2 linked regions of the Methylosinus trichosporium OB3b genome follow. The protein of the gene in region 1 interacts with the protein of each later gene in a pairwise test. Links are inferred from orthologs where the notes say so. Each region holds a gene or a part of one and is shown on either strand. Other genes may lie near its edges. The genes, in order: CQW49_RS03530 and ileS.

What was found.
Region 2: the proteins of CQW49_RS03530 (region 1) and ileS interact in binary tests that used the Escherichia coli proteins (3 or more experiments, as listed by UniProt). The link is inferred for Methylosinus trichosporium OB3b from one-to-one orthologs.

Annotation. Positions count from the first base shown.
Region 1 is NZ_CP023737.1:745,952-749,052, reverse strand. Bases 313-3,101 are described here. They hold CQW49_RS03530 (HyaD/HybD family hydrogenase maturation endopeptidase), read right to left. Parts: upstream 2,101-3,101; coding sequence 1,525-2,100; downstream 313-1,524. Other genes in these bases: CQW49_RS03520 (nickel-dependent hydrogenase large subunit), read right to left, coding at 3,021-3,101; cybH (Ni/Fe-hydrogenase, b-type cytochrome subunit), read right to left, coding at 2,282-3,007; CQW49_RS03535 (hypothetical protein), read right to left, coding at 1,307-1,528; CQW49_RS03540 (HypC/HybG/HupF family hydrogenase formation chaperone), read right to left, coding at 994-1,299; CQW49_RS03545 (thioredoxin domain-containing protein), read right to left, coding at 404-841. In the rest of the region: more of CQW49_RS03550, read right to left, coding at 1-312.
Region 2 is NZ_CP023737.1:4,318,107-4,322,058, forward strand. Bases 196-3,835 are described here. They hold ileS (isoleucine--tRNA ligase), read right to left. Parts: upstream 3,510-3,835; coding sequence 396-3,509; downstream 196-395. Other genes in these bases: CQW49_RS20485 (hypothetical protein), read left to right, coding at 196-248. In the rest of the region: more of CQW49_RS20485, read left to right, coding at 1-195. UniProt on the Escherichia coli protein: Catalyzes the attachment of isoleucine to tRNA(Ile). As IleRS can inadvertently accommodate and process structurally similar amino acids such as valine, to avoid such errors it has two additional distinct tRNA(Ile)-dependent editing activities.

The sequences.
Region 1 (3,101 bases):
TAATCGGCGACGAGCCGTCCCGCGGCGTCGGTGAAGCGCACGCGCCACAGGCCCGCCATCGCCGCCTCTGTGAGCTGGGCGACGCCGCCGTCCGGCAGAGCCGCGAGGCCGCTCACCTCGCCTTCGCCGAGCACCTGGCCGATGAGCTCGCGCTCATGCGCCTCGTAATCGGTGATGTCGAAAAGCTGGCCCGCCGCATCGGCGCGCTGCGCGTCCAGCGCCTGCGCGAGCCGCGGCAGCAGCTCCGCGGTGCGTGGACAGCGCGCGATCGATTCCTCGGCCGAAGCGGTGGCGAGAAAGGCCACGACATCCTTGCCGCGTACAACGCCCTCGCCGGCCTCGGCGAGCGGCAGCATGGTCATCGTGTCGTCGGATCCCTCCGGCGCGATCCAGAAGCCCGCCTTCATGCTGTCGTCTCCTCGCCGGAAAATGTGATGCTGACTCGCGGTCCTGTCGGACGTTCGAGCACCGGGGCGTCGGGCCGCAGCCAGCCGTTTATGCGCGCGCAATAATCGGCCCAATCCCAGACCTTCGGCAGCACGCCCACGGGGTCGGCTCCGCGCGTCACGACGAGGCTCGGATAGACGCCGACGAGAAAGCGGCGGGCGAGGGCGGTCTCCGCCGCCGGGGCCACTATGGCGGGCGCGAGCCGACCGGTGAAGGCGGCGATCAGCTGCGGCAGGATCACCGCGACATCATGGGTCTCGCTGCGCTGCGCCGGATCGCCGGCGAAGAACAGCAGCGCATGCGGCGCGTCAGCGAGAAAGGCGTCGATCGACGCCTCGTCCACCTCGGCGACGCCATGCTTGTCGCGCAAGGCGCGCAGCAGGGGCGACGGCATTGTTTCCTCCGGTCTTTTTTTTAAATGGCCGCAAGCCCTGTGCCAGCATCCGCCCCTTACGGCTGCAAAGGAGGTGACTGAAGCGAAAGGGAGTTTGCCAGCAGCGGCTATCTGTTCCGCTTCGGTCGCTGACAGCTCACTTTCCAGTCTGATCAGCGACCTTCCGGCTCGCGCAGAAAGGCCGGAAGCTCGGGCTCGCGATCGACGAGATCGGCGAAGAGATGATCGACATTCTCGCCGGCGAGCGCTTTCTCGACGGCGTCGAGGGCGTCGTCGATCTGCGCGGCCTCGAGCGGATCGAGCAGCCGCACCGCCGAGTCGATATGCACCAGCACGCGCGCGCCGGCGGGCTGAGCGCCGACCAGCGCCATGGATACATGCCGCCGCTCGCCGCGCCGCTCGCACAGCGCCTCGAAGGCGTCGCCTTCGATCACGGTCATGGGAAAGCCGATGCACATGACGCCGTCAGCGCCAAGACTCGGAGCGCCACGGCTTGAACCAATAGCCGACGGCGACGACCATCGCCGCCCAGCCGAGCCCGAAGGCGATGGTGAGCAGATGATCGGGCTGCGTGAAGATATGCGCGAGATCCCAGGCGAGATCGGCGGGATGGTCACCCGGATGGGCGAGCGCCGCGGCGGGAACCAGCGAGACGGCGGCCGTCACAGCGTTGCGAATTGCGTTCATGGACTCGTCTCCTCCTCGGCGCCGCACGGGCGCCGCTCATAATGGCGATGGTCGAGGTCATGCGCGAGCAGCCGCTCGTCCGAGGCGTCGTCGCGCCTGCGAAGGTCGACGCCCCATTCGGTGAGAATCTGCTCGGCGGCGGCGAGCGCCGGCTCGATCGCCGCCGCTGCGGGAGCGGTCAGCGGGCCGCCCCAATCTTCGAGATCCTGCGGCTGGCAGCCGATCAGCGCGAGGCGCGTCGGATAGCGTCCGAGCAGATCGGCGGCGGCCAGCACTTCCTGAAAGCCGGTCTGGTGCAGGCTCATCTTCTTCGCGCCCATGAAGTGGGGCACATCGGCGTCGCGCATGACGCGCAGGGTCCCCGGCTCGAGGCCGTAGTCTATGGCGTCGAGCACCAGTAGTTGGTCGCAGGTCTCGACGAACTGCACCAGATAGAGCCCCTGCGTGCCGCCGTCGAGAATGGTCACGTCATTCCCGGTCTCGAACCGCGCATGGAACGCCTCGACCGCGCGCACGCCGAAGCCTTCGTCGGCCCAGAGAATATTGCCGATGCCCAGAATCAGGGTGCGCATGGCTGCTCCCCTTGCGCCGTTATCGTGAGCGCAGCGAAACGATCCAGTAATCGCCCCGCGGCTCTGGATTGCTTCGTCGCTGCGCTCCTCGCAATGACGGTGGCTTCGCCGTCATTGCGAGCGCAGCGAAGCAATCCAGCGCCGCTGCGCGGCGTCTCCGAACATTCCTTCGCTGTCGACATCACTTGTCGGCCTCGTCGCGGAACACGCGCTCGCCCGATATCATCGACGAGATCAGGCTCTGGCGCGACATGATGTCCTCCCGCACCGCGGTGTAGACATGGATGATGATGAACAGCACGACGCCCCACATGGCGAGATGGTGCCATGTATGGACATCCTGGCTGTTGGGCCAGATCGAGAACACCCAGCCGAACAGCGCATATTGCCAGCTGTCGCGGCCGGCGCCCTCGGAATAGAGCGCGAAGCCGGTGACGACGAGGAAGGCCAGGTTCAGCATGAACAGATGCATGACCAGATGGCCGAGCGGATTATGGCCGAGGTATTTCTTCGGCGCCTTCGCGAGAAAAGCGTACCAGCGCATTTCATGCAGCACGCCCCACAGCCATTTGCGATCCCAGATCGGCAGATAGAAAATCTGCCGCGCATGCTCATTGCCGACGAAGGCCCAATAGATCCGCATCAGCAGCGCCACGGCGAGGACATAGCCGGCCGAGAAATGGGCGAAGCGGATATAGCCCATCAGGAATTGAGAGCTCGCTTCGCCGGGCGTCGAAGGCGGCGGCGAGGCGATGAAATAGCCCGTCGTCGCCAGCACCACGATCGCCGCGGCATTGATCCAATGCCACAGCCGCACCGGCGCCTCATAGACATAGACGCTCTCGAGCCGCGCGGCTTTCTCGCCGTGGCTGTCGAGCACGCCATGGACTTGCGTCGCCTCGGTCATGATCATCCTCCGTTCAGCGAACCGTGACTTTCGTCATCTCTTGCCCGTCCTCGCTCATCACATGAGTGGAGCAGGCGAGGCAGGGGTCGAAGGA
Region 2 (3,952 bases), 3.6 Mb from region 1 along the record:
TTCTGCCGCCCCCGCCACGCTCCGGAGCGCGCTCGCGCATTTGGATCGGCGGGACGAAGGGCGTGAAGGTCATCAAGGTCGGTCCCTTTGGCAGCCTGCTGCTCGCGCTCGCCTTCGCGGTCGTTCTGGCGCTCGGCTTCATCTTCCTCACCAGCGCCTTTCTGGTGCTGCTGCCGGTCGTGCTGGCGCTCGCCGCGATCTCTTATCTCACCGGCGCCTCGGGCAATCCGTTCCGCCGCCTGCCGTGACAGGCCACGTCGTCTCAGAGGAGGCGGCTGGCGCCGGCGCCTCCATCCGAATCATTCGTGAGTTCCAGCGGAGCCCGCCGCCCCTCTCCCCGCTCGCGAGGTGAGGTGAGGGGCCCGGGAGGGTTCGCGTCATCTCGAAGCGGCGTCTCACGCCGGCCATTTTCCCGCCGCCGCCAGCTCGCGCAGCGCCTGCGCGTCGCGGGGCGTGACGCCGGGGTGGTCGGGCGCGGCCGTCGCGGGATCGAAATATTTCCACGAGCGCGCGCATTTGACGCCCTCGGCGCGGCGCGGGATCACGGCGACCCCGGCGACTTCGGGCAGGCGGAAGGCCTCGGCCGGGCCGTCCTCCGCGCGGATCGCGACATCCGACACGATGCAGACCTCGGCGAAATCGACGCCCTCCAGCGCCGCGCGCAGCTCGGCGTCGGCGATATGGACGATCGGCGCCGCCTCCAGCGAGGAGCCGATGCGCTTTTGCGCGCGCTCGATCTCCAGCGCGCCGGTGACCACGGCGCGGATCGCGCGAAGCTTCTCCCATTTCTCGGCGAGGGCCGCGTCGCGCCATTCCGCTGGCAGGGCCGGGAAGGTCTCGAGATGCACCGAGACGGCGTCTGGATAGCGCGACAGCCACGCCTCCTCCGCGGTGAAGGCGAGGATCGGCGCGAGCCATGAGGCCACCGCGCGGAACACATCCTCCACCACGGTCAGCGCCGCCTTGCGCCGCAGGCTCGACGGCGGGTCGCAATAGAGCGCGTCCTTGCGGATGTCGAAGTAGAAGGCCGAGAGATCGCTGGTCAGGAAGGGCGTCAGCAGCGCGACGACCTTCTTGTAATCGAAGGCCGCATAAGCCGCTTCGACCTCCGCGCCGATCTCGGCGAGGCGATGCAGCACGAGGCGCTCGAGCTCCGGCAGATCGGCGAACGCCACGCGCTCCTCGATGCGATAATGCGCGAGCGTGCCGAGCATCCAGCGAATGGTGTTGCGCAGCTTGCGGTAATTGTCGGTGACGCTCTTCAAAATCTCCGGGCCGATGCGCTGATCGTCGCTGTAATCGACGCTCGCCACCCACAGCCGCAGAATATCGGCGCCGGCGTCGGCGATGACCTTCTGCGGCGCGACGACATTGCCTTTGGACTTCGACATTTTATGGCCGTGCTCGTCGAGCGTGAAGCCATGGGTCAGCACGATGTCATAGGGCGCGCGCCCGCGCGTGCCGCAGGATTCGAGCAGAGAGGAATGGAACCAGCCGCGATGCTGATCCGAGCCCTCGAGATAGAGCACTTCATCCTCGCCGCCGTCGCGTTCGCGCTTGATGCCGGCGAGGCCGGGGAAGTGAACGGAGTCCTCGAGCGTGAAGGCGTGCGTCGAGCCGGAGTCGAACCATACATCGAGCACATCGTCGATCTTCTCGTAATCGGCCGGATCATGGTCGGGCGCGAGAAAGCGCTTCGCCGCGCCTTCCTCGTACCAGGCGTCGGCTCCTTCCTTCTCGAAAGCTTCGGCGATCCGCGCATTGACGCGCGCGTCGACGAGAATCTCGTGTCCGCCCTTCTTCACGAACACGGCGATCGGCACGCCCCAGGCGCGCTGGCGCGACACCACCCAATCGGGACGATTGGCGATCATGCCGCGGATGCGGTTCTCGCCGGCCGCCGGCACCCATTGCGTGCGCGAGATCTCGTCGAGCGCGATGTCGCGCAGCGTCGGCGCATTGCTCCCTGGAGCGCCCTTCGAGACGGCGCTTCGCGCCTCCTCAGGACGAGGGGGCTGATGCGACGAGGACTCCCCAGTCCCCTCATCCTGAGGAGCCAGCGTCTCGAAGGATGGGCCGCCGGGCGCGCTCCTCGCGTCAGTGCTCAGCGAGAACGCCTTATCGAGCGCGATGAACCATTGCGGCGTGTTGCGGAAGATGACCGGCTTCTTCGAGCGCCATGAATGCGGATATTGATGCTTCAGCCGTCCGCGCGCGACGAGATTGCCGGCGCCGATCAGCGCTTGAATCACCGCCTCGTTGGCGTCGCCCTTGTCCCCCTTCTCGGTCAGCACGCGCTTGCCCGGAAAGCCCGGCGCCTCATCGGTGTAGAAACCGTCGGCGTCGACCGTGTAGGGGATGCGCGTATCGATTCCGCGCTCGGCGAGCATGCGCCCGCTCGCCATCCAGATATCGAAGTCCTCGCGGCCATGGCCGGGCGCGGTGTGGACGAAGCCGGTTCCCGTATCGTCGGTGACATGATCGCCGTCGAGCAGCGGCACAGCGAAATCATAGCCGAGATGCGCGAGCGGATGCGCGGCGACAAAGCCGCCGAGCTCGTCGGCCGGCACGTCGCGCACACGCTCGAAGCTCTCGACCTTGGCGGATTTGAACACGTCCTCCGCGAGCTTGTCGGCGAGCACATAACTCGCGCCGACCTTGGCCCAATTGTTTTCCGGCGCCGCGGTGACGCGATAAAGGCCATAGGCGATCTTGTGCGAATAGGAAATGGCGCGATTGCCCGGCAGCGTCCAGGGCGTCGTCGTCCAGATGACCACCGCGCCGGGACCATCCTTCACCGGAAAGGCGACATGCACCGTGTCGCTGACATGGTCCTCATATTCGACCTCGGCCTCGGCGAGCGCGGTCTTCTCCACGACGCTCCACATCACCGGCTTCGATCCGCGATAGAGCAAACCGTTCGCGGCGAATTTCATCAGCTCGCGGGCGATCTGCGCCTCGGCGGGAAAATTCATCGTCGCATAAGGATCGGCCCAGTCGCCGGTGACGCCGAGCCGCTTGAACTCCTCGCGCTGCACCGAGAGCCAATGCGCCGCATAGGCGCGGCATTCCTGGCGGAAGGCGACGATCGCCGCCGGATCGGCGAAGTCCGGCTTCTTCTTACCCTTCGCGCGATAATTCTCCTCCTCGATCTTCCATTCGATCGGCAGGCCGTGGCAGTCCCAGCCGGGCACGTAATTGCTGTCCTTGCCGGCCATCTGGCGGCTGCGGGTCACGAGGTCCTTGAGGATCTTGTTCAGCGCGTGGCCGATATGGATATTGCCATTGGCGTAGGGCGGTCCGTCGTGCAGCACGAATTTCGGCCGGCCCTTCGCCGCCGCGCGCAGCCTGCCATAGAGATCGATCTTCTCCCAGCGGGCGAGGATGTCCGGCTCGCGCTGCGGCAGGCCGGCGCGCATCGGAAACTCCGTCTGCGGCAGATAGAGGCTCTTGGAATAGTCGGGGCCTTTGTCGGTGCTCTTGTCGTTCTCTGTGCTTTTGTCGTTCATGGCGTCGGGAACCGAAAGCGGGGCGCGGACGCGGGGTCGGCGCGGCGGACCAGAAGGGGAGGACGGGGCGCCTGCGAGCGCCGAAAAACCCGGTCGCCGCGCGAGACATCAAGCTCGAGCGCGGGCCGGGCCCATAATTCGAATGCTGCGGCGCAGGATCATGAGCCGAATATCTATCAGCCCGAGGCCGCGCCGCCTAGTGGCCTGCTGCATCGAAATCGATGGGCCCTCGCGCTCCAGGGCCGCGCTTGGACCGCGAGCCTTCAGGCTCGCTCTTTGCGCCCCGTCGAACCGGCTGAAAGCCACTGTGGGCGGCCTCGAGTGCGAGCCTGAAGGCTCGCGGTCCAGGGAGCGCGCTCCGGAGCAGCCGCCCCATCGTCGAAGGATCGTTTCGCCGCGCTCGCCTTTCTTCCGAAACACCGCGAATGGCGCTAATGGGTCCG